3 regions of the Mesorhizobium sp. M0276 genome follow, and region 3 is predicted to be linked to each of the others. Evidence: predicted binding sites of a transcription regulator. Region 3 holds the regulator's gene; each other region holds the start of a gene.
The links. The regulator PhoB, encoded in region 3, activates phosphate uptake and scavenging genes when phosphate is short. The targets are predictions, from matches to a motif close to TGTCATNNANCTGTCAT.

Region 1 (10,118 bases), on a different contig from region 3:
TTTCCCGGCGCCACCATCATCCGGCTGGAGCGAAACTACCGCTCGACCGCGCACATCCTTGGTGCCGCCTCCCATCTTATCGCCCACAATGAGGGCCGCTTCGGCAAGACGCTGTTCACCGACCGCGACGAGCCGGAGGACGGCAAGGTGCATGTCCACGCCGCCTGGGATTCCGAGGAGGAAGCCCGCGCCGTCGGCGAGACCATCGAGGCCTACCAGCGCCAAAAGCACAATCTCAACGACATGGCGATCCTGGTCCGCGCCTCCTTCCAGATGCGCGAGTTTGAGGACCGCTTCGTCACGCTCGGCCTCAACTACCGTGTCATTGGCGGCCCGCGCTTCTACGAGCGCATGGAAATCCGCGATGCGCTGGCCTTCTTCCGCGTGGTGGCGCAGGGTGCCGACGACCTCGCCTTCGAACGCATCGTCAACGTGCCGAAGCGCGGCCTGGGCGAAGCCACTATCCGGCAGATCCACGACACCGCCCGGGCGCTCCGCATCCCGATGCTGGAAGCCGCGGCAAAACTCGCCGAAAGCGACGAGTTGAAGCCGAAGCCGCGCGCGGCATTGCGCGAAGTGGCCGCCAATTTCGAGCGCTGGCAGAAGGCGCTGGAAACCACGCCGCACACCGAACTCGCCGAGACCATTCTCGAAGAGAGCGGCTACACTGACATGTGGAAGAACGACCGCTCGGTCGAAGCGCCCGGCCGGCTGGAGAACCTGAAGGAGCTGATCCGCTCGATGGAGGAGTACGAATCGCTGCGCTCCTTCCTCGAGCATGTCGCGCTGGTCATGGACGCCGAGCAGAATGCCGAGCTTGACGCCGTCAACATCATGACGCTGCATTCGGCCAAGGGCCTCGAATTCGAGACCGTCTTCCTGCCCGGCTGGGAGGAAGGCCTGTTCCCGCACCAGCGCGCGCTCGATGAAGGCGGCCGCTCCGGGCTGGAGGAAGAGCGGCGGCTCGCCTATGTCGGCCTGACGCGCGCCAAGAAGAACCTGCATCTGTGGTTCGTTTCCAACCGCCGCATCCACGGCCTGTGGCAATCGACGATCCCATCGCGCTTTCTCGAAGAATTGCCGAACGCCCATGTCGAGGTCGCCGAAAGCGGCAACTCCTATGGCGGCTATGGCAATTCCTATGGCGGCGGTTCTTTTGCCTCCGGCCGCGGCGGCCAAGGCGCGGGAAGACAAAACCCCTATGGCGCCTCGCGCTTCGACAATGTCGGCGCCGACACCGAAAAATCCGGCGCCTTCTCCAACACCTATGCGACGCCGGGCTGGCAGCGCGCGCAGGCCAACCGCACCGAGGCGACCGATCGCAACTGGGGCTCGCGCTCCGGCCATCAGGTCGAACGCATCGGCTATGGCGAAACGGACTCCGGCTACGGCGCTGGCCGCACCTCGGTCAAGGGCCGCACCATCGACGGCGAGCTGGTAGCCAAGTCCGTCGCCGACAAGCCGTCCGCCTTCAGTGTCGGCGACCGCGTCTTCCACCAGAAATTCGGCAACGGCAACATTTCCGCTATCGAAGGCAACAAGCTGACCATCGACTTCGACAAGGCCGGCCAGAAACGCGTGCTGGACGGGTTCGTCGCGGCGGTGTGAGCGTCCGCTTGCCCCATCGTCCTACCATTCTCTGGCGGAAGCCCCCATCTTCGTCATCCACGGGCGGAGCAGGAGCGAAGCGACGTCGCGGAGACCCGAGGATGACGAAATGATGCGCGTCTGCGCCAATCGTCAGGCTTGCTGTCCGCCAACGAAACAGCCCCTCACCTATACCGCGCCTGGTTCCACTTATGGCCGAGCAGTGACAGGATGATGATCAGGCCGTTGAAGAACTGGACATAAAAGCCGCTCAGGCCCGCCGCGACGACGCCGGTCTGGATGAAGGACACGGTGACCGCGCCGATCGCGCCGCCGACCACGGTGCCGATGCCGCCCCAGGTCGGCGTGCCGCCGACGAACACCGATGCCAGCACCGGCAGCAGATAGCCGTCGCCGGCTGTCGGCCACCAGGTGAAGTTGATCATCACTGAAAAGGTCCCCGCGATCGCCGCTCCGATGCCGACGAAGACGAACACTTTCACCCGCACGCGCTTGACGTCGATGCCCATCTGCTGGGCGCTGTCGGGGTTGTCGCCGACTACTCTCACCTGCGCGCCGAAGCGATGGCGGTTGTAGAGCATCGCCGACAGCACGACAAAGGCGATGGCCCAGAATATCTGCACCGGAATGCCCATGAGCTCGCCGGAGAAGATCGTGTAGGCCCAGCTGTCGGCAAGGCTGGTCAGCGCCATCGACTTGCCCTCGTTGATGATCTGGATCAGGCCGCGCAGCAGGAAATTCATGCCAAGCGTGGCGATCAGCGACGACAGACCGCCATAGACCACCAGCGAACCGACGAGGAAACCAAGCAGCAAGCCGGTGATCAGCGCCGCAATGATACCGAGGAACGGATCGTAGCCGGCCTGCACGACCAGCGCGAAGACCCAGGAAGCAAAACCCATCGTCGCCGGAAACGACAGGTCGATCTCGCCGCAAGTGACGACGAAGACCAGCGGCACGACCACGAACAGCGCCACCGGCAGCGTCGTCAGCACTGAACGGTAGAGATACCAGGTGGTGAAGACAGTCGGGTTGGCGACCATGAACACCGCCATCATGATGATGAACACGCCGAGCGTGCCAAGCGAAGCGCGGTTGTCGAGGATGAACCCCCGCATCCAGTGATCGGATGGGTGCTTCCACTCCTTCTGGGGACTGGGGCGAGGAATGCCGGCCGCCGGTTCGTGCAGATCGGGTTCCATGGTCTTGCTCATCGTGCTCTCTGCTCCGCGTCGCCGGCATCGTGCAGTCCGGCCAATCCGCCCGGGTGTGCCACGTCTTCCATGAAGTTGATGAGGTCTTCGGCCGATTTGACCTCGCTCCGATCGGCGGTCAGCGCCACCTTGCCGCGGTCCATCACCACGAAGCGGTCGGCAATGTCGAAGACATGGTGGATGTTGTGGCCGATGAACAGGATCGAGCGGCCGCTCGCCCGCACCTGGCGCACGAAATGGAAGACCTTGGCGGTCTCGGTCAGCGACAGCGCCGTCGTCGGCTCGTCAAGGATGATCAGCTCCGCCTGTTTGTAGATGGCGCGTGCGATCGCCACGCCCTGGCGTTCGCCTCCCGACAGCTGTCCGACGATCGAGTGCGGCGTGAACACTTTCGAGGTGAAGCCGATCTCGCGCATCAGCCGGCTCGCTTCCTCGATCTCCTTGTTGACCTTCAAAAAGCCCATGAATCCGGTGAGTTCGCGGCCCATGAAGATGTTGCGCACGATCGTCTGCTGGACGGCGAGCGCCCGGTCCTGGAACACCGTCTCGATACCGGCATCGCGCGAGCGTGCCGCACTCCATCCGGTCACCGGCTTGCCGCGCACCAGGATTTCGCCGCTGGTCGGTTTGACCACGCCCGACAGTATCTTGATCAGCGTCGACTTGCCGGCGCCATTGTCGCCAATCAGGCCGACCACCTCGCCGCGGTCGACGCTGAGATTAACCCCGCCCAGCGCATAGACCTGACCGTAGGATTTGCTGATGTCGCGCAGTTCGATGATCCGTTCGGCCATGGCGATCCTCACTTGGTTGTCTCTTGCCGGCTTTGCCAGCGGTCCCGGGGGCCCGACTTGATCCCGGCGCACGGCTTGGGAGGTCAGCGCAGCGCCTGCTTGGCAAGCTCGGCGACGATCTCGTAATTGTCGGGCGTGACGAAACCGGCACCGGTGTCGACATTCATTGGCGCCAGACCGAGCACCACCTGCTGGCAGAGGCTGAGGATCGGCAGATAGCCTTGCAGGAACGGCTGCTGGTCGGCCGTCAGCTGCACCCAGCCGCCCTTGAAACCTTCGACGATCTGAGGGCTGGTGTCGAAGCCGAAGTTGAAGATTTCACCCGCCTTGCGTCCCGCCGCCTGCATGTATGTCGGAACATTGCCGAGCATCTGCCCGCCGGGATAGCCGACCGCCTTGACATCGGGATTGTTGAGCAGGGCCGCGGTGATCACCGGGATCGCCAGATTGGGGTCGGACGCCCATTCGCCGCTCGGCGGCGAAGACAGCTGGATGACCTTCACGCCGGCCTCCTTGAGCGCTGCGACCGTGCCACGCTCGCGCGCGCCGCGGTTCTCGTTGTCGAATGGGCCGATCATGATCGCCTTGTCGCCGGCCTTGAGCTTGCCCAGCTTGAACGCCTCGGCGCCGAGCGCGCGGCCCTGTTGCTCCTGCTGGGCGCCGATATAGCCGCCGCCGAACGCCGCCGTCACCGTCGGCACTGGCACATTCTGGTACATCATCTTGATGCCGTCCTTATGCGCCTGTTCGGCGAGCGGCATGATCGACGCATCTCCCGGATGACCCATCATGGCGATGCCGTTGGGCTTGACCGCGACCGCTTCACGCAATTGCTGCACCATCTTTTCGATGTCCCAACCGGAGAAGATGTAGTCGACCTTCGGCCCGAGATCGGCCGCCGCCTGCTTGGCGCCATTGTAGACGATGGTGCCGAAAGCGTCGCCCTCGGCGCCGCCGACAAAGAAACGGATGTGGACATCCTTGCACCATTGGGCGTCGAGCGCCTGTGCGGGCAAGGTGGAAATTGTGGCGCAAAGCGCCGTGGCGGCAGCCACGACGGTCGAGCGCAGAAGTGTCTTTCTCTTCGCGATGCTCATGCACTTATCCTCCCTTTTGTCCTCGCAATCCGAGGGTTTTCAACATTCGTTCCGGCAGTATCCAGCAGACTTTCCGGCTGGCTCCCCCCGCCGGTCTGCTCTCACACCGGATTCGGCAGGTAGCTGGCGCCTCCCCGGCATTGCTTCAGATATTCCAGCGCCCGCACCTGCCCGGTGATCTCAAGATCGCCGCGATAGACCGGATCGTGCCAGCCCTCGATGTCGATGGCGCCCTTGTAGCCGGCCAGCCGCAATTCGCTGATCACCCGCGTCCAGTCGCTGTCGCCGAAGCCCGGCGTGCGCATCTGCACGAACGGCAGCCGGCCGAACACGCCATGCTCGCGGATGACATCCCAGCGCACCGTCGCGTCCTTGCCATGGACGTGGAAGATGCGCGGCGCCCATTTGCGGATCTGCGGCATCGGATCGATCAAATAGACAAGCTGGTGGCAGGGCTCCCATTCGAGACCCAGATTGTCGTCGGGCACTTCGTTGAACATCAGCTCCCAGGCGTCGGGATTGTGGGCGATGTTCCAGTCTCCTTGAGCCCAGTTGCCATCCATCGCGCAATTCTCGAAAGCGATGCGCACGCCCTTGTCGGCGGCGCGCCTGGCCAGCGGTCCCCAGACCTCTTTGAAGCGCGGCAGGCTGTCGGTCAGCGGCTTGCCGCGCAAGCGGCCGGTAAATCCGCTGACCATCGACGTGCCGAACAGATGCGCGTTGTCGATCGCCGTTTCCCAAGCCTGGAGCACGCCGCGGTCGACATCGCCGCTCTCGAGCGGATTGCCGAACACGCCGAGCGAGGACACGGTGACATCGGCATCGCCGATCGTCTCTCGGATCTGTCCGGCAAGGCGCGGCAAGTCCTTGCCGCCCAGCGTCTGCCAGAAGAAGGGCTGGATGCTCTCGAAACCGAGCGGCAGGATTGCCTTGATGTAGGCCGCCGGGTCGTCGAGGTTGGCCCGCACCATGGTGCCGATCCTGATGTCGAGAAGCGGGTTTAGCGTCATTGTGGGTCCTCTGCGATCGTCACCCGGCGGCCGGTTTCGGCGCTCTCGATGGCGCCAAAAACCATGGCCAGGCTCTTGATGTTATCGGCGCCGCGCGTCTCCGGCTCGGTGCCGGTCTCGATGGCGCGGATGAAATCCTGGATGATGCCGAGATGGCCGCCGACGCGGTCGGCGGGATCGAGCGGCGGCACGTTGATTGGCTGGGTTTTGTCGAAAAGGCCGTCGCGGCCCGGCGCCACGACCTCTGCCTGTAGCACGTCATGACCGTCCCAAATGAGGCTGCCGCGCTCGGCAACGATGCGCCAGCTGCCCTCCCAGCTTGTGCGTAAACCGGCGCCGCACCATGAGCCGGCATAGGTGAACAGTCTGCCACCGCCGAGATCGAAGACCGCGCTGGCCGACGATCCCTGCCGGTACCAGGAATTGGCCGGCTCCCATTCCTGGCAATAGACGCCGGCCGGCTCGCCGGCGACCATGTAGCGGGCGGCATCGAAAGTGTGGATCGCCATGTCGAGCAGCAGGACATGAGCCATTTCTTCGCGAAAGCCGCCGAAATGCGGCGCGACGAAGAAGTCGGCATGAATGCTGGTGGCGGCACCAATGGCGCCGGAGTCCAGGAACCTCCGGATGCGCCTGACATTGGCGACATAGCGGCGGTTCTGGACGACGGCATGGATGCGCCCCGCCTGGCGAGCGGCCTTGACGATGGCCCGCGCATTCTCAGGAGTGTCGGCGAGCGGCTTTTCCGTCAACAGATGGCAATGATGGGCAAAGGCGGAAAGCGCGACCTGTCGCCGGGCGGCGGGAACCACCACGTCGAATACCGCGTCGGGCCGGGTCTGGTCGAGCACGGCGTCGAGATCGGTTCCAATGACGGCACCGGTGAGATCGTATTCGTGCGCCCTCGCTCGCGCCCTGTCGGCATCGAGGTCGACAAGGCCGACGATAGCCAGCTGGTCGATCTGCCGCGCGGCATCGAGCCAGGCCTTGCTCATGGCTCCGCAACCGACCAGGACGACATTGACCATCCAGTACTCCTCCCTCTCGGTCCCTCCAGACCGATCGTCACGGCATTCACGGCATGGCCGTAAACGTTTTTCCGTAAACGTTTACGAGAACACACCCGAAGGCGTAGAATGTCAATTGGTCGCTCGCGAAAATCGTCTTGTCGTCTTGGCCTCGGCGGCTGCCGGTGCTAGCCAGGCAAGGGGGAGAACAGTCACTTGGCATCCAGCATTCACGACCTTGCCCGTCACCTGAACATTTCGATCGGCACGGTGTCGCGCGCCCTCAACGGCCGCGCCGACGTCAATGCCGACACGCGCCAGCGCGTGCTCGAAGCGGCAAGGACACTCAACTACTCGCCGAACCAATCCGGCCGCAGCTTGCGGCAAGGCGCCACCCATTCGATCGCCTTCATGATGCAGCCACATCCGGGCGACCAGCAATATGGCGAGCCGTTCTTCATTCCGCTCCTGATCGGGCTGCAGGCGAGGCTCGCCGAAAGCGGGCTCGACCTGATCGTGGTGATGGGCGCTCCCGGCGACTACCAGCAGGAGCGCCTGCGCCGTGTCGTCGAGACGCGCCGGGCCGATGCGGTGGTGCTGGCCTGGACGCGGCGCGAGGACGAGCGCATCGACTATCTCACCCAGGTCGGTTTCCCATTCGCCACGCTCGGGCGCAGCCGCTCCGGAGCCAAGTCCTACCCTTCCCTCGACCTCGATTTCGAAAAGGCCGGAGCCGATGCGGTCGACCGCCTCGTGGCGCGCGGCCACCGCCGCATCGCCGCCATACGCCCGTCGCTCGACCTCAATTTCGGCTATCTGTTCCTGACCGGCTACCGCAAGGCCTTGCGGCGGCATGGCATCGAGGTCGACCCCGGGTTGATTGCTTCCGGCTTCATCAACGAGGCTGCCGGCTACGAAGTGACGCCGCAGGTGATGCGCTCCAAGGACCCGCCGACCGCCATCATCTTCAACAATGACGCGATGGCGCTTGGCGGCTGCAAGGCGCTGGCCGAGATGGGCATCAGGCCGGGTCACGACATGGCGGTGACCGTTATCGTCGACACGCCGCTCTGCCGCTACTTCTCGCCGGCGTTGACCGCTTTCCGCCCGGCGCTGGAGCCGATGGGACAGCGGCTCGCCGAAATGCTGCTGGCGTCGCTGCCCGGCTTCGCCGGCCCGGATGGTCCGCGAATCATGCGCGAGGTCTGGCCGCTGGAGCTGGTGGCGCGCGACAGCGATTGATGCTGTGCGCTTCGATCGACGCGTTCGGTCAACCGGCTTCTCGCCAGCCTCGGCCAATTCCATGAATGTCCGGGAATGACAAGTCTCGTGCGAGGACTGCGCATTCGAGATGTCGGCCGTCGGCCAGAGCCTGGCGAAGCATCGTGCGCTGTCACGCAAGCATCATGTTCGCGCCGTAGACCGCGTTTCGGGAGCGCGCGGCATCATCGTTGCACCTCTTGCAGCTTTTCGTCCTGCGGCCGCTTCGGCTCATCTGTCTCAAAGAGGTTCATCCATGAAACACCTGCACCGAACCGCGTCGCTCGGCGTCGCGCTGGCCTTGTTCACCGCCTTGACGCCGGCTCTCGCCGACAGCACCGCGACGATCGGCGGCCTCGTCAACAAGGGACTGGTCGGCGTCGGCCGCATCCCGGCCGCCCAGCGCGACAAGTTCGGCGAGACCTTCGGCTCAGGCTCCGGCATGTCGATCGATACCACCAGCTGGACGCGTGATGCAGGCCGCTACAAAGGCTCGCTCTGGCTGCTGCCGGACCGCGGCTACAATGTCGTCGGCACCACCGACTACCGGCCGCGCCTCAACACGATCGGGATCGAGTTTACCCCGGCAGCACCAGGCACCGCACCGGCTGCCGGCCAGGAGCAGACAGGCGTCAAGGCAACGCTTGCCGACACCATGCTTCTCACCGACGACAAGGGCGCCAATGCCACCGGCCTCGATCCGCTCAACGGCGTGCGCGCATCAAGCGGCGACATGCCGATCCTGCCCGAAGCCAACGGCAAGCTGGCGCTCGACAACGAGGCGATCGCGCGCCTGCCCGACGGCACAATGTTCATCTCGGACGAATACGGCCCCAACATCTACCGGTTCTCCGCCGACGGACATCTGCTGTCGGCGACCCAGCCGCCCGCCGCTCTCGTGCCGATGCGCCACGGCGCGCCGAACTTCGCCTCCGACAATCCCGGCCCGGGTGCCGCGGAGCCGGATCCGAAGGATCCCGACACCGGCCGCCAGAACAACCAGGGCCTCGAAGGCATGGCTATGACGCCCGACGGCAAGTTCCTGATCGCCGTGCTGCAGTCGGCGGCAAGGCAAGACGGCGGCGATTCCGCCTCTACCCGCCAGAACACAAGGGCGCTGGTCTATCACGCTTCCGACCTCGCCCACCTAAAGCTGGCGCATGAGTATGTCGTGCCGCTGCCGGTATTCAAGGATGCCAAGGGCAAGACCAAGATCGCGGCGCAAAGCGAGATCGTGGCATTGTCGGATCAGGTCTTCCTGATGTTGGCGCGCGACAGCGGCAACGGCCAAGGCGTGAAAGGCGACACCTCAATGGTGCGCCAGATCTTCGTCGTCGACGTCTCGGCCGCGACCGATATTGCCGGCGGCGCCTTCGATGCCGCCGACAAGCCGCTGGCGCCTAAGGGCCTGCTCGACCCGTCGGTGACGCCGGCAAGACTGACGCCGTTCATCGACATCAACGACACTGCCGAACTCGGCCGCTTCGGCCTGCACAACGGTGCGCCAAACAACAGGAACAACCTGTCGGAGAAGTGGGAGGCGATGTCGGTGGTCAGCGCGCTCGATCCGAAACTGCCCGACGACTATTTCCTGTTCGTCGCCAACGATAACGACTTCCTCGCCCAGGACGGCTTCCAGGTCGGCGCGCCCTACAAGGCCGAGGACGGCGCCGATGTCGACACCATGTTCCTGGTCTACCAAGTCACGCTGCCGGGTCTTGCCAAGAAGTAGCGACAACACAAGGGCGGGCGCGCCGAGCGCGTCCGCCTGAGCAGATCGCGAAGGCTTGGTTCAATATCTCCGCATTCCCTCGGTTCGCCCCGCATCGATCGGCTCGGCCGTCCTGTTCGACACCGCGTTGATCTTGCCGTGGCCGACGGATTGGACGCACGAAGACCGGCGCACATCGGGACATGCCCCCCGGCTATCCAAGATCAGCAGGAATGCAGCCCAGGTACCAGGGATCAATATGCCATTCCTGGAGTTTTGAGAAAATGATTGTATCAAGCATGACCTGTCCCGTGGAATCGGCGATCATCGTGGACCGGACTTGAGATAAACCTTCGCCGAGTTGCCCGACATGGACGAAATAATGCCCTCGCGCCGGCGCACCGGCGACCTGACCAG
Region 2 (10,118 bases), on a different contig from region 3:
AATTGGTCTTGAGCAAGGCTTGCCGGCAGGCAGCGCAGTGGCTGCCCATTTGCCCGGAGGACTTTGTCTGCTCGGTGAACGTTTCAGGCAAGAGTCTTCAGAACGACGTCTACTTCACCCATCTGGTTGAAGTGTTGCGACAAACGGCACTGCCGGCGTCACGTCTGCAGCTGGAAATTACTGAAGGGGTGTTTGTCCAGAACAGCCGAAGCGCCTTGCGTATCCTGACCGCAATTCGAAACATCGGAGTCAGTTTGGCGCTCGACGATTTTGGCTCCGGCTATGCGAGTTTCGGCTATCTCGCCGATTTCAACCTGGATCAGTTGAAGATCGACCGGTCGTTCTTGAGCGATTTGGCGTCGTCCCCGAAAAAGCAGAATGTCGTGCGAGGGATCATCGCGCTGGCCAATTCGCTCAGCCTGACAGTCGTGGCCGAGGGGGTGGAAAACGAAGCGCAGCTAGATTTTCTGATCGCTGAACAATGCCACCGCGCTCAAGGGTTCTTCATGTCGAAGCCCATCGAAGAAACCGTGCTGACAAATCATATGATTGCCCGGAGCGGCAGGACGAGAAGCGCAGGAAAATTCAAGCTGAGCCTCTCCGCCTAGTCATCGTTCGAAGCCTCGTCCCGAACAAAGCGGATGCGCGGGGAAGTGCCACAGTCCGGTCAGATCATCGCCATGCCACCATTTACATGGATGGTCTGGCCCGTGACATAGGCAGCTTCGTTAGAGGCGAGATAGGCGACAGCGGACGCGACTTCAACGCTGGTGCCCATGCGGCGCGTCGGGATCGCCGCCATGATCGCCTCTTTCTGCTTGTCGTTGAGCTTGCCGGTCATCGCCGATTCGATGAAGCCCGGGGCGACGCAGTTGACGGTGATGTTGCGGGTGGCGATCTCCTGCGCCAGCGATTTGGAAAAGCCGATCATGCCGGCCTTGGAGGCGCAGTAGTTGGTCTGGCCGGGATTGCCGGTGACGCCGACGACCGAGGTGATGTTGATGATGCGCCCGTGGCGGCGGCGCATCATCGGATGGGTGAGCTCGCGGGTCAGCCTGAACACTGCGGTCAAATTGACCTCGAGCACGGTGTCCCAGTCGGCATCCGACATGCGCACGAACAGCCCGTCCTTGGTGATGCCGGCGTTGTTGACGAGGATGTCGACACCTTCGAGATCGGCCTCGGCCTTCTGGCCGAGCGCCTTGACCTCGTCACGGTTCGACAAATTGGCTGGGAACAGCCTGACCCGGTCGCCAAGCTCGGTAGCCAGCGCTTCGAGTTTCTCGACGCGGGTGCCATGCAGGCCGACGATCGCGCCTTGCGCATGCAGCACCCTGGCGATGGCCTCGCCGATGCCCCCGGATGCACCGGTTACGAGCGCCTTGCGGCCAGTCAATTCGAACATTTTTGTCTCCTGATTGAGAAGAACACCCTTTTATAGGGATGGGATCAAATGACGCTTTATGCAAGCGCGGCCAGCACCGCCTCGACCTCGGCCGCCGAGCCGACCGACGCGGTGGCGATGTCGCGGTTGATGCGCCGCGCCAATCCTGAAAGCACCTTGCCGGCGCCGATCTCATAAAGCGTGGTGACTCCGTTTGCCCCAAGCCATTCCACTGTCTCGCGCCAGCGCACGCGGGCGATCACCTGCTCGACCAGACGCCGCGCGATCTCGTCGGGGTCATTGGTCGGGGTGACGGTGACGTTGGAAACGATGGGCACCATCGGCGCGGCCTTCGCCACGCTGGCGAGTGCCTCGCGCATGATCTCGGCGGCGGGCGTCATCAGCGCGGAGTGGAAGGGCGCAGACACCTGCAGCATCAGCGCGCGCTTGGCTCCCTTTTCAGTGCACAGTTTTGCCGCCAGTTCCACCGCGGCTCTTGCACCGGAAATGACCAACTGGCCACCGCCATTGTCGTTCGCCACCTGGCAGACAGAGCCCTTCCCGGACGCTTGGGCGGCCTCGGCGCAGGCAGCTTCGACATCGGCCTGCTCCAGTCCGATGATCGCCGCCATAGCGCCCTCGCCGGCCGGCACCGCCGCCTGCATGGCGTTGCCACGGATGCGCAAGAGCCGGGCGGCATCGGCAACCGAAACGAAGCCCGCCGCCGCGAGCGCCGAATATTCGCCCAGCGAATGGCCGGCGACATAGGCGACTTTGCCTTTCAGCGACAAACCACGCGATTCCAGCGCCCGGATCGCGGCCAGCGACACCGCCATCAGCGCCGGTTGCGCATTGGCGGTCAGCGTCAACGTCTCTTCCGGTCCTTCCCAGATCAGCTTCGTCAGGTTTTCGCCGAGCGCGTCATCGACCTCCTGGAAAATCCTGCGCGCCTCCGGAAAGGCGTCGGCGAGATCCTTGCCCATGCCGACAGCCTGGCTGCCTTGTCCAGGAAAGGTGAATGCAACGGCCATGCGAGGGCTCCCAAGGGTTGGTTTTGCTTGCCTGGTAGACGAGTTTTGCTTGCCTGTGACGCAAGGCAGGCTGCCAAGTCAAGCCACTTCAACCCTTCCTGACGGCAGTGTCACCCGCCGAGTGCCTGTTCCGAAAAGCTTTTTGGCGATCACACCTGATGAAAACCGCTCACGATTCGTTTGCTGGCTCTTCTTATTTTGCTTACAGGCGCTAGCATTGCGTGACAAATCCATGACAATCGAGTGACGTGTTGTCGCTGGGTGGGGAAATCAAAAGTGGCAAAGAGTTCAAAACGCGCCGGTAAGGCCGCGCCACAGTTCCTGGAAGACGACCCCTCCACCGGCTACCTGCCGGGCAGGAGATGGCCGGTCGTGCGCTATGGTCTGGTCAGCCTGGCCATCGCTGCCATCCTGGTGTTTTCCATCGAACTGATCGTGCGCGGCGACTTTGCCGGCACGGTCTCCTTCTTCCTGCAGCCGCTCAAGCCGGGCTGGACTACCATTGTCGTGTTTGCGCTGATCCTGGTTGGCCTCGATGCGGTGCTTGGGCGCAGCCACCAGAGCCTGATGATTGTCGCGCCGCTGACGCTTTCCCTTGCTTTCGTCGGTCACCAGAAGTCTCACTATCTCGGCGATCCGCTCTATCCGACCGATTTCCTCTATGCCCGCCAGATCTTCGCGCTGTTGCCGCTGCTGGTGCGCGACCGGCCGATGACCGCGCTCGCCATGGTCGTCGGCATCGTCGCCGGCCTGTCGCTGCTCGTCTACGGCTGGCGGCTGTGGCGCCGCAAGGTGCCGGCGCTCAGCCGCAAGGGACGTCTTGCCCGGCTGACGCTGGCAGTGCCGCTGCTCGCCTTCTTCGTTTCGATCATGGATTACGCCACCTTCTCCTGGACCAGGGATCGTCTGCAGATCATACCGATCATGTGGGATCAGAAGGAGAACTATGCCTCCAACGGTTTTGCGCTGGCCTTTGCCCTCAACGTGCCGATGGCGCATGTCTCGGCGCCACCGGGCTATTCCGACAAGGCAATTGCCGCGATCGGCAGGCCTGATGTAAGCGCCTCGGTACCGGCCGAGAAGCCCGACATCATCATCGTCATGAGCGAATCCTTCTGGGATCCGACCAAGCTGCCCGGAGTCACCATCAAGCCAGATCCGATCCCCAACGTACGGGCGCTGCGCTCGGGCTCTATGTTCTCGCCGGAATTCGGCGGCATGACCGCCAACATCGAGTTCGAGGCGTTGACCGGCTTTTCGAATGCGTTCCTGCCGGCCGGAAGCATCCCCTATCAGCAGTATGTGCGCACGCCGACGCCTTCGCTGGCAACCTTCCTCAAGAGCCAGGGTTACCGGGCGCGCGCCATCCACCCCGGCACGAACTGGTTCTGGAACCGTGGCGCGGTCTATGCTGATTTCGGCTTCAACGACTTCAAATCGGAAGAGACGCTGCCGCCAATGCAAAAGCGCGGGCCGCTGGCATCGGACGCGGCGATGACCGACGAGATCATCAGCGAGGCGGACGCCAGCGACGAGCCGGTGTTCTTCTTTGCCGTCAGCCTGCAAAACCACGGCCCCTATGAGCCGAACCGCTACTACAATCCGACGCATACGGTGCAGGCGCCGATCAGCCAATGGGCGCGCGAATCGCTGCTTAGCTACGCCGAGGGCTCAGCCGACGCCGATCGTGGTCTTGAACGCCTCGTCGAGTGGGCGAAGAAGCGCTCCCGCCCGACCGTGATCGCCTTCTTCGGCGACCATCTGCCGCCGCTGGGGCCGGTCTACGTCGAAACCGGGTTCCTCAAGGACAATGTCGCACCGCGCAAGGAAGCGTCGCCCGAGGCCGCCCTCGAACATCACGAGACGCCGCTGGTCATCTGGTCGAATCGCACCGGGCCGGCTCAAGACATAGGTGCCGTCAGCCCAGCCTTCCTGCCCTATCATATCCTGAAGACGGCCGGCATCACTCATCCCTACTACACCGGCTTCCTGGGTCAGATGAGCGAACGGTATCGCGTCGTCGACCGCAACCTGTTGCTGACGCCGGCTGGCGAGGCCACGCCCGATTGGGCGCGGCAGAAAGAGATCGACCCGGCGATCCGCGATTTCCGCCTTTTGCAGTACGATATGATGTTCGGCAAACGCAATGCGGCGCCCGACTTCTTCCCCGAAACGGTCGACAAGGTTGTCGCCCATACGAGTTGAACAGATTTGTCCTTCCGGACCGGTTCGGCCGGGCCCTCAGTTCGTCAATTGCAGCTTCGTGAACTTGTTGGCGATCTGCAGGAACACATTCGGCAGCTTGGTCGGATCGTTCACGGCATAATAGTCGCTCGGGTCCGAAGCGCAGGCGCTGTAAAGCGTGCGGTTGGCGGCGGTGTCGGATTGCAGCACCATTGTGTAGATCTGCACGCCCTCGCTCTTCAATTGCGTACAAACGCTTTTGGTCCAGCCGTCGACATTGCGCGCAGCGGTCGTCTGGTTGTCCGATCCGAAACGACCACCCGCCAGATAGCCATAGGGTGTGTAGTCTGATTTTGTCGGCTGTTCGCTGGCGCCATAGACAACGTTCTCGCCATCGGTGAGCAATAGTACGATCTTGCTGATGCCAGGCGTCTTCCATGGCGCGCCACCGGTATAGGGCGCGCCAGGCGACAGCACCCGCATGCCCCATGACAAGCCTTCGGAAACATTGGTACCCGAGCCGTTCCACTCGGTCATCTCGCTTGCCGCCTTGCGAAGCTTGTCAAAATCGTTGGTGAGAGGGACGACCGGTGTGGGGCAAGAGCGGTTGGGACCAACGGTGATGCGCGACCCAGTCTCAGTGATGAGTTCCTTGGCGGGGGCAACATATTTGGCGATCTTTTCCTTGTCGGACTTGCCGGGCGTCGACACATCGCTGACGAGATCACTGAGATCGATGCCGAGAAGGTTGGTCTTCTTCTTGGCGAGCATGACCTTGTCGCTGACGTCGTCGAGATAGGAATTGTTGTAGTATCTAGCCGAATTGCCGTAGGAGCTAGACGGCATCTGGGCGTCTTCCGGATCGTCCGGCGCAAAATACGGAACGAACAGCGTGTCGGGCTTGTTCGGATCGGGCGGCGTGTCGGAAATGTTGAAGGGGCCCGGTCGCGCCTCGACGCAACCTTTCCATCCGGTACCGTTCCATCCGGGCTCCGTCCATCCAGTCTCCTTGAGCTGTTTGAAGAGCGCCATGTGATTGGGACGCTTCCCGTCGATGGTCGGAAAGTTGGCGCCGTTGGTGGACGACTTGCCGTCCATATCGATCCAGGACGGGTCGAATTCGTCACCGTCGACGTTGACGGCTGTAACAAATGGAACCAGCGACGCGCGGACCTGGCGCGTCGGCGATTTTGTCGATTCGAGCGTATCGAGCAACGATTTGGTCGCCGTCCTCAGCGCCGTCATGCGCGCGCCGGCCATCGAGCCAGTGTTGTCCAGCACCAGCACGACTTCCAGCTGGTTGTTTGATTCGACGGCGGCAGCATCGACCGCGATGTGCTTGCTGTTGCCGAACAGGAAGGCAAAGTTCAGATTGACGTCCGCCGTGGCAACCGCCTTTGTCTTGATGAAATTGATGCCCTTGTCGACGCTCAACGTCGCCTGCGCATTTCCGAGTTCGCCGTGCCCGACGATATTGGCCTGGAAATAACGGTTGAAGGCGTCATTGCGGGTGACGTCGAGATCGCCAAGATGCGAAGAGGCAAGGTTTGCCCCATCGAGGGCATTCTGAAGATCGCTCTTGGCCCGCATGAGGGTGGAGACATCGGTTGCGAAACCGACGGCTGTCAGGATGACCGGCAGGCCCAGACCCATTACAAGCGAAAAATTGGCGCTCTTCGAGCGCCAGAACTTTTTGAGAAGCATTCTTACCCCCGAAATGCCTGCCGCTTTTTGTCGCGGCTTGTCCGGTTTTTGCCCCTTCGATGATGAATCGACCGTTTACGGCGAGATTTCACCTTCCATCACGTGACTTTGTGGTTAAGGCGAAGTTGCGGAAACCACAAACTCCGGCCACGGTTGCTGCTTGATTTTGGCCTCGCGCAACTCATAGAACGTCGTCTGCCCTTGCTTTGCAGCCGGATTGCTATATAGACGCCCGCAATCTGCCGGTCCTTGCTGGGGGCTGAACGGAGGGCCGGAGGTTTTTCGAAAACCTCCGTGTGATGCCAGAAGTGCTTCCGCCTCCCGTGTCTCCGCTCTCGACCGTCTCGTCATGCTCCTTTCTTCCCCGATTTTGCGGGTCAGAGAAGTTGCAGAGGCTTTTGCCGCCGGGAACCGGGAGAGAAACGAAGAAAGGCATAAGACATAATGGCTCTTTACGAACATGTGTTTCTTGCCCGGCAGGACCTCTCGCAGCAGCAGGTCGATGCGCTTGTCGAACAGTACAAGGGTGTCATCTCCGCGAATGGCGGGTCCGTCGGCCGGGTCGAGAACTGGGGACTGAAGTCCCTCACCTACCGGGTCAACAAGAACCGGAAGGCTTACTACACGCTGATGGACCTGAATTGCCCGCCGGCCGCGCTCAACGAGATGGAGCGCCAGATGGGTCTGTCCGAAGACGTGCTGCGTTTCCTGACCATCAAGGTCGAGGCGCATGAGGAAGGCCCGTCGGCCATGATGCAGAAGCGCGAAGAGCGCTCGGAACGTGGCGGCTTCGGCGATCGCGACCGTGGCGATCGTGGTCCGCGCTCGTTCGGCGACCGTGATCGCGGCGATCGTGGCGATCGTCCGCCGCGCTCGTTCGGCGACGCCGGTGCCGATCGTGGTCCGCGCCGTCCGCGCGAAGGCTTTGAAGGAGGTGCAGAATAATGGTCGACATCAACCAGATCCCGACCCGGCGCCCGTTCCATCGCCGCCGCAAGACCTGCCCGTTCTCCGGCGCCAACGCGCCCAAGATCGACTACAAGGACGTGCGTCTCCTGCAGCGCTACATTTCCGAGCGCGGCAAGATCGTGCCGTCGCGCATCACCGCCGTCAGCCAGAAGAAGCAGCGCGAACTCGCCAAGGCGATCAAGCGCGCCCGCTTCCTCGGCCTGCTGCCCTACGTGGTTCGCTAAAACTCCTGTCTGAAAACCGGGATCCAGTTTTCGGGCTCACTATCTAGCATGCGGGCGGCTTGCCGCCCGCTCTTCTCCCACGGCGACGGGCGCCGCAGGGTTGAACAACAAATCCCGGGTTGAGGTCAAAAACCTCTAACTGCCGCGACAGGCAGGACAGCGACACCAGCGCCCCAGGCGCTCAAGCTTCCTGACCTGTTCCAATGACATTCGGCGTCGACCTCAGCGATCGAGTGGCGCCCAACCGAAGGAACAAAACCATGGAAGTCATTCTTCTCGAACGCGTTTCCCGCCTCGGCCAGATGGGCGATACCGTCAAGGTCAAGGACGGCTTTGCCCGTAACTTCCTGCTGCCGCAGGGCAAGGCGCTGCGCGCCAACGAAGCCAACAAGAAGAAGTTCGAAGGCCAGCGCGCCCAGCTCGAAGCCCGCAACCTCGAGCGCAAGTCGGAAGCCAGCCAGGTTGCCGAAAAGCTCGACGGCAAGAGCTTCATCGCCGTTCGCTCCGCTGGTGAAACCGGACAGCTTTACGGTTCCGTTTCGACCCGCGACATCGCCGATCTGCTGACGGCGGAAGGTTTCTCGGTCAACCGCAACCAGATCCTGCTCAATCAGCCGATCAAGACCATCGGTCTCACCAATGTGGCGATCGCGTTGCATCCGGAAGTCGAAGTCACGATCACGCTCAACATCGCCCGCACGGCCGACGAAGCCGAACGCCAGGCCAAGGGCGAGACACTGACCACCGCCGAAGCCATCTATGGCGACGACATCAACGACAATGCCCGGCCGGAAAACTTCTTCGACCCGAACACCGAATTCGAGGGTGGCGAAGACAACGCCTGACCATGCGCCGCAGAGGATTGGAGCTTTGCTCCGATCACGATTGGAGCTGTGCTCCGATCACTTTGTCGGCATCCAGCCATACTGGACCAACGCCCGGGCCTCGCGCCCGGGCTTTTTTGTGCCAATGGAACTTTTCGAACCCCTATATATTGTTGCAGACTATAGCGTCGCGCGTCCTTTGGTCGCGTAAATGACGTTGTGAACTTTGGCTCGGCGCAAGGCTCCGCGGAAAATCGATTCCGATTCTCGCGGTTACGCGCCAAGACAGCCTGTCTGGCCGAGAGGGGACATTTGGTCATGAATATTCTGTTGAAGCGCGTTCTCGACCGCCTGGTGCGCACCGGCAACCTTAAGGTGACCGGCCCCAAGGGCGCGACGGTGGTTTTCGGCGACGGCAGCGGCGAACCGGTGCACATGCACATCAAGACCACGCATGCCGAGCGCGCCATCACCTTCGATCCGATGCTGGCGGTTCCGGAATCCTACATGGACGGCGAACTCGACATTCTCGAAGGTGGCGTGTTGGGCGTGATGCGCATCGCCTTCCAGAATATGGGCACCGGCGGTATCGACGCCACCTGGTCGAAAGCCATAGAAGGCCTGCGCCACGCGTTCCGCCGCCTGCAGCAGATCAACACCGCTTCGCGCTCGCGCCGCAACGTCCAGCGCCACTACGATCTGTCAGGCGATCTCTACCGGCTCTTCCTCGACGACGACATGCAGTATTCCTGCGCCTATTTCGAGCAACCGGACATGACGCTCGATGAAGCGCAGGCTGCCAAGAAACGCCATATCGCCGCCAAGCTCAGGCTGAAATCCGGCCAGACGGTGCTCGACATCGGCTCCGGTTGGGGCGGGCTCGGCCTCTACCTCGCCAAGGCGTTCGACGTCGACGTGCAGGGCGTGACATTGTCGACCGAACAGCATGGCGTCGCCACCGACCGGGCACACGCGCAAGGGCTGGAAAGCCGCGTGCATTTCGAGCTCAAGGACTACCGCGAGCTCAACGAGCGTTTCGACCGCATCGTCTCGGTCGGCATGTTCGAACATGTCGGCGTCAACCATTACCGCACCTTCTTCGACAAGAGCGCGACGCTGCTCAAGCCGGATGGCGTCATGCTGTTGCATACGATCGGCCGCTCCGGCGTGCCGTGGGCGACCAGCGCCTTCATCCGCAAATACATCTTCCCGGGCGGCTACATCCCCGCGCTTTCGGAGGTCATGCCGGCGATCGAGAAGTCGGGCCTGGTCGTCACCGACGTCGAAATCCTGCGGCTGCACTATGCCGACACGCTGAAGCACTGGGGCCAGCGCTTCGCCGCCAATCGCGACAAGGCCAAGGCAATTTATGACGAACGCTTCTGCCGTATGTGGGAATTCTACCTGGCAGCGTCGGAGGCCGCCTTCCGCTGGCAGGATCTGGTCATCTTTCAGATCCAGATCACCAAGAAGAACGACACGCTTCCGATGACACGCGATTACATCGCCAAGTGCGAAAAGACGCTTGAGATGCGCGATATGGGGCATCGCGAAACGGCACCGGTCAAAAAGAGCCCTGCTGCCAAGCCAGTTCGCCGCCGCAAGGTCGCGGATCCGGAATAAGCATTGCCGCTTGCCATTGTCGGCGCCTGCACTGAAAAAGGTCCCGTGATCGTCTCGAGACCTTTTTCATGACCTACGTCCTCTATGCCGCCGCCGCTCTGGCCGAGATCGCCGGCTGCTTTTCGTTCTGGGCCTGGTGGCGATTGGAAAAGTCGCCGCTTTGGCTGCTCCCCGG
Region 3 (10,118 bases):
CATCTGGCGCAATGCAAGGCAACTGGGTGAGGACGCGGAACCCGTCGCCGATGTCAGCGACGCCGACATGCGCGCGCTGGCGGCTGTTGCCCGCGAAAGTGACGGGCCCGAACGGGAGGCCTATCGCAGGGCCGGCGAAGCCCTCGGCTACGGTCTCGGCAGCCTTTTCGCGCTGATCGATCCGGCGCCCGTCGCCATGGTCGGCGTCAGCGCCGCCGCCTTCGACCTGATCGAGCCGGCATTGCGCAAGGCCATCGCCCAGACCGCCGGCGGCCAGCATTCCGAATGGATTTCCTTCGAGGCAGAGCCGAACGAATTGCCGCTGATCCGCGAAGGCTGCGCCATGCGGGCGCTGACCTTCGTCGATCAGGAGATTTTTGCGCCAGGTGTGCTGGCGAGAGGGAGCGCCGGAAAGAGTGTCGCGTGAGACCAGGGTCAAAGCCGGTCATTGTGAACGACCGAGTTCGACCCTGGGCGGAGTTTAGCACGTCCTCGGTTGAACTCTCACAGCCAAGTCCCTTGCAGTCATTGCTGCGCCGATCGATTGCGCGGTCCGCACATCTACCGCTCCGTGAAAGCGCGAGCGAAGGAATCGCGCATCGGCCGTGCGAGATACTCGAAAAAGCTCCGGTCGCCAGTACTTATGAACGCTTCTACCGGCATTCCAGGATAGAGCTGCTCCGCTTTCACGCCGGGCGGCAAGGCGGAGGCAATTTTCAGCTTCGCGCGGAAATACGCTTCATGCGTAACCTGGTCGATGAGCCGGTCTGCGGAAACCTGTGTCACGATGGCTGAAATCTCAGGCGTGAGCCGCATGTTCAACGCTGATAGTCGCAGTCTTGCCGGCTGGCCGACACGAACCTGGTCGATGTCTTTCGGCGGCAGCCGTGCATCGACGACCAGACCCGATGTCGTAGGCAGAATCTCCATGATCTTCTCGCCGGGGGCAATCACGCTGCCCTTGGAATTATAGGTGGACGACACCACGATGCCCGCTGCCGGCGCCTTGATCGTCGTCCGCCGCAGCACTGCCTCGGACGCCCGCATCTGTTCGTCGATGTCGGCCAGCGAAGACCGTACCTCGTCGAGCTTCGTCAGGGCTTCCTCCACGCGTTGGGTGGTCAGGCGCTCGATTTGCTCCTGGGCTTCGACGATCTGGGTGTTGGCCGCTGCAAGATTTGCCTCCAGCGCCCCTGCCTGCCCGACGAGATCGGCTTCGCTGCGCAAAAGCTGCGAATATTCCGTGCGATTGGTGAGGCCTTTGTCCAGCAGATTGGTCTTGATGCCGAGCTCTTTCTTCACGACTTCGGCCTGTTGCTGGACGGCCAGTTTCTGGGCTTGCAAACCGACGACAGACTGGCGATGCATGGCAACCCGCTGCGCGAGGATCGATTGTTCCGATCGAAACCGGGCGAGCCTGGCATTGAATTCCTTCTGCTGTTCTCGAACCAGAATCTCGAAATCGTGCTGGAATGGTGCTGGCGCGGCCTCCGTGATTGGCGCAAGCTGGTCCAGTCCGTCGCGTTCCGCCTCCAGCCGCGAGGCGCTCGCCTTCAACGCGATCGACTGTCTCGTCAGCCGGTTGAGCTCGGCTTGCGCGGCCGTTCTATCCAGCAGGATCAGATCCTGGGCCTGCTGCACGCGATCACCCTCATGGGCGAGCAATTCTTGAATGATACCGCCCTCAGGATGCTGAATGAGGATGTTTCCGCCTGTCGCCGAGATTGTGCCTTGCGTGATGACCGCGCCGGACAACGGTGCACTGACCGCCCAATAGCCAAAACAACCTATCAATATCGCTGTTGCCGCATATCCGGCGAAAGCCACCCGCCGGATGTCGGTGCGCGCTTTGCCTTCCCAGACGAGACTCTGTGCTGCCATCTTCTAGGATCCAAAGCGGACGTTATGAGGGGTGGTGCGGATCGTCGTCGCAAAGGACCCCGTCACCGCCATGCTGCGCTTCGGGGGAAGGCCGATGCCGGCGATCGGCTGCCGCAACACGTCGCCGCTTGGACCGAAGGCTTCGATCACTCCACTGCGCAGAAGCATCACGCGATCGCAGGCTGCGGCGACCGAAGGGCGGTGCGTTATCACGATCGTCGTAACGCCCGCTCCTTTCGCCGCGGCAAGCACGTCTTCGAGCGCGGCTTCGCCGCTGCCGTCGAGATGTGTGCTGGGCTCATCCAGCACAAGAATACGCGGATTGCCGTAAAAGGCACGCGCCAGCCCGATCCTTTGGCGTTCGCCGCCCGACAGTGTTCTGTCCGACGGACCTATTCCGGTCTGGTAGCCATCGCGCAGCGCCAGTATCAGTTCATGCGCCTGGGCACGTTTTGCCGCTTCGACGATAGAGGCGTCACTTGCATCAGGTTCAAAGCGGGCGACATTTTCCGCGATTGATCCGGGAAAGAGCTCCACCTCCTGAGCGAGATATCCGATATGACGGCCAAGCTGCTTCTCGTCCCAGTTTCTGAGGTCGGCGCCGTTTATCCTGACGCAGCCGCTGGTCGCTTGGATCGCACCGACAAGCAATCTTGCCAGGGTGGACTTGCCGGCCCCGCTTGGACCTATTATCGCAACCGCTTCGCCGGCGCCGATCTGGAAGTTCAGTCGCTTGATGATGGGTTCGGTGCCGGGCGTGGCGTTCGGAGCGACAAGGATCAGCCCCTGCACGACAATTTCGCCCGACGGATCCGGCAAGGTCAGTTTTCGCGCGTGTGCCGGATGGGCGGAAAGCGCCTTGTCCAACCGCTTCCACGATCGTCTGGCGTCGACGATCTGCCGCCATGAACCGATCAGTTGATCGAGCGGCTGCAGCGCGCGGGACGACACCAGGGAAGACGCGAAGATCATCCCTGCCGTCATCTTCCCTTGCAGCACGAGCCATGCTCCAACGCCCAGTATCGCCAGCTGAAGGATCATGCGTACGGCTCGCGATGTTCCGCTGAAGATCGCGTTGGCCGTGGACGAACGGTCATGAAGAACTAGCGCCTCCGCCACGTGCCTGCCCCAGACGCGCGCGGCGTTTTGGACCATACCCATGGCGAGCAGCGTCTCCGCGTTGCGGGCAAAGGCCTGCTCCGACAGGCTGGCGACAGCCGAACGTTCCGCGGACAAAGCGTCGTTCCTGCCGACGGCGAGCTGATTTGCCAGGACCAGCGTAAGCAACAGCGCAACCCCTGCCAGCGTAAGCCAAAACAGAAAGGGATGGATGAGGTACAGCAGGGTGAGGAAGAAGGGAGCAAACGGCAGGTCGAACAAGACCGCCACGCTGCGTGACCTGATGAAGGCGCATATCGAGGCAAGGTCGCGCAGTGGAGACATGGCTGCGCCGCCGGCGTACTTGGCTTCAAGCGAGACGGCGAATGTCCTCGCACCCAGTCTGTCGTCGACAGTGGCTGCAACGCGCTGCGTGTAGATGGAGCGGACCGCATCGAGGAGACCGAGAAAGGCTAGCGCGAGAACCGCGATAGCCGACAGGTAGAACAGCGTCTCGACGCGGTAGGAAGGCAGGACGCGGTCATAGACCTGCAAGAGATAAAGGGGGATCACCAACAGCAGGATGTTGATGAGGAACGAGAAAGCACCGACATCGGCGATGGCGCGCCTGAAAACTGCCCGCAAACTGGACTCTCCAATCATCCCCGCGCTCCCTGACGGCTAATGGCCTCAAACATGAAGCCGCCGCTTAGACCGAGTGGTCGCTTGCCATGTCCAAGGGTTGGTCCAGCGTATAGGCGTGGATATAGTCGATTTTCATCTCCGCTGGAGTAGCCAGATGGTCAGGAGGCTGGCCGGCAATGCCGCCCACCGCGAGATTGGCCAGTATGTACATGGGGTCGTGCATGTCGGACGGCGTCGCCGCTTGGGCGACCTTCACACCGTCATAGGTCCAGACAAGCTCATCCTTTGTCCAGAGCAGGCCATAGGTGTGGAAACCGTCAGTGTCCGCAACGTTCACGGTGGACGAAACCTTCGTGTGCTCTCCCGTCTCATTGGTGTGCGCTGTCATGAAAAGCGTGTTCGGATCCTGACCGCGCGTTTCGACGACGTCCAGCTCCGGCGGCCACGATCCGTCTTCCGGAAGCAGCCAGAAGGCCGGCCAGGCTCCGGCCGTTTCGGGCAGGTCCGCCCGCATTTCGAAATAGCCGTAGGTTTGCGCGAAGGTGTCGTGGGTCGTCAGTATCCCCGATGTGTATTCGTAGTTGTTGATCAGAGGCTTGATGTCCTCCGGCGCCTGCGCGGCGGTGATGGTGAGGACGCCGTTTTCAACGCTGAACGGGTGGACGGAACTCGTCGGCCCGTAATTGGCGTCGATATACCATTGCAACTCGCCATTGCTGCTCAATGTGCTGCCGTTCGGCGCGCCCCACGAGAAATTGGAATTCCACGTGCCGTCCTGCCCGTCCCGAAGGCTCAGCGTGTTGAATTCGTCGGAGAAGGACAGCGTCATTCCGGACTTGTCTATCGGCAGTTCGAACTGGGTGGGCTGCAACTTGTCGATGGTCGTATTCTTGAACACCAGGATCTCGTCAGATCCGAGGTTCAGCATCACGTTCGATTCCACCTGAACCATCTGCGAACGGACGGCGTCGAACGAAGTGAAGTCATAGCCGTTAAGGCGCACCACATCGGTCGCACCGAAATCGAAGATAAGATCGCTCCCATTTCCTTTGGAGATGGCGAAAGTGTCGGCGCCGTCACCGCCGATCAGGACATCATTTCCCTTGCCGCCATCCAGCGTCTGATGACCCGACCCGCCCTTGATGATGTTGTCCAACGCATTTCCGAACGCATATCGATTGGCGCCGGTAACGACCAGGTTCTCGAAATTGTCGGGGAGCTTGTAGCTCATCCAGGTGTCGATCGTATCGATCCCGGCCCCGGGATCTTCGACCGCCTTATTGTTGGTGGAATAGAGGTGATAGTAGTCATCGCCGGCGCCACCGTACATCGTGACATAGACGCCGGTGTCTCCCCAGAAGGAGTCGTTGCCTGAAGTGCCATGCAGTTCGGCCCCGGCTCCGGTTGCCGAGAACCAATGACTGGACGCGCCGGTGTAGGGAAGAGGAATACCTTTGGCGTTTAAGACCGTGCTCATCAGAAATCCTTCCTCTTAGTGTCCGACCTGGTCAAATCATTCGGCGCAGCGTCCGGCGACCGCTTTCAAAGCAACGTTGCAACGAACGAGATCGTTCCCGCGGAATCATCATCAGATCCAAGATCGTATTGACTATTCGGAGCACATACAATCAATAAAGAAGAGGGAAACTCGCTCTTAGTCGGATGCAATTTTTAATAAAATTGCGAATTTATGCGAAACCACATCCTCTAGCGGGCACATAGCCATATTAGTTCAAATTGTTTCTTGAGGCGCGCGACTTTGATCGGAGGTCTGCGGGCAAGATAGCAATGTGACCAACTAAAGTGTCACGGGCCGTGCTTCCTGCGGCCAGCCTGGCAGAAAAGCGAATTGGGAGATCGGAAGGCAATCGCCAGCCAGTCAAGGTACGCGCGAGCCCGCGACCGCGAAGGGCAGTTTAGACTTCGATGCCGCCTGCTTGAATGTCTGCCATCGCGTGGCCATTGGCGACGACCTGCTGATTGAATTTGAACCTTGGTTCCGATCTATCGGCTAGTCTTCCCTGATCGCGTAGCCTGCGCCCCGAATGGTGCGGATGACGTCGGGCATGCGGCCGTTGTTGACGGCTTTGCGCAGCCGCCCGACATGCACGTCTACCGTGCGTTCGTCGATGTAGATCGTTTCGCCCCAGACGTTGTCGAGCAGCTGGCTGCGCGAGAACACGCGGCCGGGATGGCGCATCATGAATTCGAGCAGGCGGAATTCGGTCGGCCCGAGCCGGATCTCGCTCTTCTTGCGATAGACCCGGTGCGATTCTCGATCGAGCACGATGTCGCCGACCTTCAGCACGCTGGACAGCAGTTCCGGCTTGGCACGGCGCAGCAGCGCCTTGACCCTGGCCATGAACTCCGGTGTCGAAAACGGCTTTACCAGATAATCGTCGGCGCCGGTCGAGAGGCCCCGCACGCGATCGCTCTCCTCGCCGCGCGCGGTCAGCATGATGATCGGCAGCCGCTCGGTCTCGGGACGCATTCGCAGGCGCCGGCAGAGTTCGATGCCGGAGACCGCCGGTACCATCCAGTCGAGCACCAGAAGGTCAGGCACGTTCTCCTGCAGCCGGATCTCGGCCTCGTCGCCGCGCGTCACGACCTCGACCTGATAGCCCTCGGACTCCAGATTGTAACGGAGCAGCACGCCTAGCGGCTCCTCGTCCTCCACCACCATGATGCGTGGCGCGATCATCGGCTGGTTACCCCTGTCGTCATGCCGCGGGCGCGGACATTGTCGTCTCGTCCTGTTTCGGACGATTGGCCGGCAGCTGCGTGCCGGTCAAAACATAATAGGCATTTTCCGCGATGTTGGTGACATGGTCGCCGATGCGCTCGAGGTTCTTGGCGCAGAACAAAAGATGCGTGCACGCGGTGATGTTGCGCGGGTCTTCCATCATATAGGTGAGAAGCTCGCGGAACACGGAGGTGTATTTGACGTCGATGCGTTCGTCGTCGGCACGCAGTTTCGCCAGCGCGGCGGCGTCACGCGCCGCATATTCCTCGATGACGCCCTGCACCTGGATCAGCACCAGTTGTGCCATTCCATCGATCGAGTGCGAAAGGTCGCGCGGCGTGACGCTGAGGCCGACAGTGCCGACACGCTTGGCGATGTTCTTGGCAAGGTCGCCGATGCGTTCGAGATCGCCGGCCATGCGGATAGAACCGACGACATGGCGCAGATCATCGGCCATCGGCTGCCGCTTGGCGATCAGCGTGATTGCGCGGTCGTCGAGCTCGCGCTGGCGCGCGTCCATGATCGCATCATCGGAGACGACGCGCTGTGCCAAGGCGTTGTCGGAATTCAAGAGCGCCTTGGTCGCACCGCCGACCATCGAGCTGGCGAGATCGCCCATGTCGCTGATGAGCTTGCTGATCTGACCGAGATCCTCGTCGAAAGAAGCGACTGTGTGTTCGCTCATGATCCTGTTCCTCGTATGCCTGAGCTCAGCCGAAGCGGCCGGTGATGTAGTCCTGCGTGCGCTTCTCGCGGGGCGACGTGAAGATCTTCTCGGTGCGGTCGAACTCGACCAGCTCGCCCAGATACATGAAGGCCGTCTGCTTCGATACGCGCGCCGCCTGCTGCATGTTGTGGGTGACGATGACGATCGTGTAGTCGGCTTGCAACTCGTCGATCAGTTCCTCGATCTTGGCGGTCGACAGCGGGTCGAGCGCCGAGGCGGGCTCGTCGAGCAGGATGACTTCCGGCTTCACCGCCACGGTGCGGGCGATGCAGAGCCGCTGCTGCTGGCCGCCGGAGAGGCTGAGGCCGCTGGCGTCGAGCTTGTCCTTGACCTCGGTCCAGAGTGCCGCGCGCTTCAGCGCCTGCTCGACGCGGCCGTCCATCTCCGACTTGCTCAGCTTCTCGTAGAGCCTGATGCCGAACGCGATGTTTTCATAGATCGACATCGGAAATGGCGTCGGCTTCTGGAACACCATGCCGATCTTGGTGCGCAGCAGGTTGAGGTCCTGCGAGCGGTCGAGAACGTTCTGGCCGTCGAGCAGCACCTGACCTTCGGCCGTCTGCTTGGGATAGAGCTCGTAGATGCGGTTGAAGACGCGCAGCAGCGTCGACTTCCCGCAGCCCGAAGGCCCGATGAAGGCGGTGACGCTGCGCTCCGGCAAGGACAGCGTAATGTCCTTCAGCGCCTTCGACTGGCCGTAGTAGAAGTTGAGGTTCTTGACCTCGATCTTGGCCTTGGCGGTGGCCTCGGCGGCGATCGTCATGTCTGGAGACAACATCTGGCTCATTTGTCCTCTCTGCGTCCGGTCAGGCTGCGCGCAACGATGCTGAGCGCAAGAACCGTCAATGTGATGATGAGTGCGCCGGTCCAGGCCAGTTGCTGCCATTCCTCGTAGGGGCTGAGAGCGAACTGGAAGATGGTGACAGGCAGGCTGGCCATCGGCGCGTTGAGATTGCTCGACCAGAACTGGTTGTTGAGCGCCGTGAAGAGCAGTGGTGCCGTCTCGCCGGAGATACGGGCGATCGACAGCAATATGCCGGTGACAATGCCCGATAGCGCGGCGCGGTAGGCGACCGACTTGATGACCACCCAGCGCGGTGCGCCGATCGCGGTGCCGGCTTCGCGCAAGGCGTTCGGCACCAAATTGAGCATGTCTTCGGTGGTGCGTACCACCACCGGAATGACGAGGATGGCGAGCGCGACAGCACCGGCGATTGCCGAGAAATGCCCCATCGGCCGCACCATAAGTTCGTAGACGAACAGGCCGATGATGATCGACGGCGCCGACAGCAGGATGTCGTTGATGAAGCGCACCACGGTGGTCAGCCTGGAAAAGCGACCGTATTCGGCCATGTAAGTGCCGGCCAGCACTCCGATCGGCGTACCGACGATGACGGCGATGATCGTCATGACCACGCTGCCATAGATGGCGTTGAGCAGGCCGCCGGCGTCGCCGGGAGGCGGCGTCATCTGCGTGAAGACGTCAAGGGACAGGCCGGCCGCGCCCTTGTAGACCAGCGCGCCGAGGATGAGCGCCAGCCAGGCAAGTCCGATGCCCGCCGCGGTGACACACAGCGTCATCATCACGGCATTCTTCCTCTTGCGGCTCTGGTGAAGCGATGTGGCTGTCGACATCGGTCAGGCTCCGGTGCGGGCGTCGATGCGCATCAGCATGTAGCGGGCGATGGCAAGGATCAGGAAGGTGATGACGAACAGGATCAGGCCGAGCGCCACCAGCGAAGAGGTGTAGAGGTCGCCGACGGCTTCGGTGAACTCATTGGCGATGGTCGCGGAGATCGTCGTTGCCGGCGCGAACAGCGAGGTTGAGATGCGGTGCGCGTTTCCGATGACGAAGGTGACCGCCATGGTTTCGCCCAGCGCGCGGCCAAGGCCGAGCATGACGCCGCCCATGATGCCGATCCTCGTGTAGGGAATGACGACGCGGCGGGTCACTTCCCAGGTCGTGCAGCCGATGCCGTAGGCCGATTCCTTTAGCACCGGCGGTACCGTGTCGAAGACGTCCTTGGTGATCGAGGTGATGAAGGGCAGCACCATGATGGCGAGGATCAGCGACGAGGTCAGCAGGCCGATGCCATAGGGCGGACCGGCAAACAGGCTGCCGAGGCCGGGAATGCCGTGGAACACGCCGATGATGAAGGGCTGCACGGTCGTCTGCAGGAACGGCGCCAGCACGAACAGGCCCCAGATGCCGTAAATGATCGAGGGGATGCCGGCCAGCAGTTCCACCGCCATGCCGATCGGCCGCCGCAGCGGGCGCGGGCAAAGCTCGGTGAGAAAGATGGCGATGCCGATGCCGAGCGGCACGGCGATCAGGATGGCGATGGCCGACGTGATGATGGTGCCGTAGATCGGTGCCAGCGCGCCGAATTTCTCCGTCACCGGATTCCAGCTTTCGCTGGTCAGGAAAGAGAAGCCGAAGGTCGACAGGGCTTGCCAGGATCCGGCAAACAGCGAGATCGCGACGCCGCCAAGCAGGACCAGCACCAATATGGCGGCGGCCCGGGTCATCCCGTGGAAGATTGCGTCGGTCAGCGCGAATCGTCTGACGATCGCGTCGCGCGAACCTCGAATGGCTGGCAAGGCTTCCTGGACAGCGCTCATGTGAAGCTCGGCTCTTTGAGTTGAGGGAAAGGAGCGCCGCGCCGCGGCGCTCCTTCGAAGGATGTTACTCGCCTGCGAAGACCGGCTTCCCGTCGGCCTGGATGTCGGCCTTCCAGGAGGTCTTGATCAAGTCGACGACGCTGTCGGGGATCGAGACATAGTCGAGCGCCTTGGCGGTATCCTTGCCGTCCTTGTAGGCCCAGGCGAAGAACTTCAGCGCTTCGCCGGTGGCGGCGGCATCGTTGGGAACCTTGTGGATCAGCACCCAGGTCGAAGCAGCGATCGGCCAGCTGGTGTCGCCGGGTTCGTTGGTGATGATGACGTTGAAGTTCTTCGCGCCTTTGAAATCGGCATTCGAAGCAGCCGCGCCGAAGGATTCGAGCGACGGCTCGACGACCTTGC

Region 1: NKJ01_RS10030 (esterase-like activity of phytase family protein) is a predicted target of PhoB. The motif match lies at 8,122-8,138, and genes of this name have one in related genera.
Region 2: NKJ01_RS17920 (LTA synthase family protein) is a predicted target of PhoB. The motif match lies at 2,637-2,653, and genes of this name have one in related genera.

Annotation. Positions count from the first base shown of each region.
Region 1 covers NZ_JAMYSC010000010.1:26,926-37,043, reverse strand. Annotated here, with positions in the region: gene NKJ01_RS10065 (ATP-dependent helicase) at 1-1,608, shown strand, start outside; gene NKJ01_RS10060 (ABC transporter permease) at 1,773-2,822, opposite strand; gene NKJ01_RS10055 (ATP-binding cassette domain-containing protein) at 2,819-3,616, opposite strand; gene NKJ01_RS10050 (substrate-binding domain-containing protein) at 3,700-4,713, opposite strand; gene NKJ01_RS10045 (sugar phosphate isomerase/epimerase family protein) at 4,815-5,723, opposite strand; gene NKJ01_RS10040 (Gfo/Idh/MocA family protein) at 5,720-6,751, opposite strand; gene NKJ01_RS10035 (LacI family DNA-binding transcriptional regulator) at 6,947-7,972, shown strand; gene NKJ01_RS10030 (esterase-like activity of phytase family protein) at 8,247-9,722, shown strand; gene NKJ01_RS10025 (MATE family efflux transporter) at 10,072-10,118, shown strand, end outside.
Region 2 covers NZ_JAMYSC010000021.1:33,336-43,453, reverse strand. Annotated here, with positions in the region: gene NKJ01_RS17935 (putative bifunctional diguanylate cyclase/phosphodiesterase) at 1-608, shown strand, start outside; gene fabG (3-oxoacyl-[acyl-carrier-protein] reductase) at 668-1,405, opposite strand; gene fabD (ACP S-malonyltransferase) at 1,462-2,415, opposite strand; gene NKJ01_RS17920 (LTA synthase family protein) at 2,692-4,620, shown strand; gene NKJ01_RS17915 (pilus assembly protein TadG-related protein) at 4,657-6,303, opposite strand; gene rpsF (30S ribosomal protein S6) at 6,748-7,248, shown strand; gene rpsR (30S ribosomal protein S18) at 7,248-7,496, shown strand; gene rplI (50S ribosomal protein L9) at 7,757-8,341, shown strand; gene NKJ01_RS17895 (cyclopropane fatty acid synthase) at 8,639-9,943, shown strand; gene NKJ01_RS17890 (YnfA family protein) at 10,012-10,118, shown strand, end outside.
Region 3 covers NZ_JAMYSC010000009.1:42,039-52,156, forward strand. Annotated here, with positions in the region: gene NKJ01_RS09270 (ROK family protein) at 1-427, shown strand, start outside; gene NKJ01_RS09275 (HlyD family type I secretion periplasmic adaptor subunit) at 562-1,881, opposite strand; gene NKJ01_RS09280 (type I secretion system permease/ATPase) at 1,885-3,624, opposite strand; gene eglC (endo-1,3-1,4-beta-glycanase EglC) at 3,689-5,101, opposite strand; gene phoB (phosphate regulon transcriptional regulator PhoB) at 5,636-6,325, opposite strand; gene phoU (phosphate signaling complex protein PhoU) at 6,345-7,052, opposite strand; gene pstB (phosphate ABC transporter ATP-binding protein PstB) at 7,078-7,881, opposite strand; gene pstA (phosphate ABC transporter permease PstA) at 7,878-8,729, opposite strand; gene pstC (phosphate ABC transporter permease subunit PstC) at 8,733-9,716, opposite strand; gene pstS (phosphate ABC transporter substrate-binding protein PstS) at 9,781-10,118, opposite strand, start outside.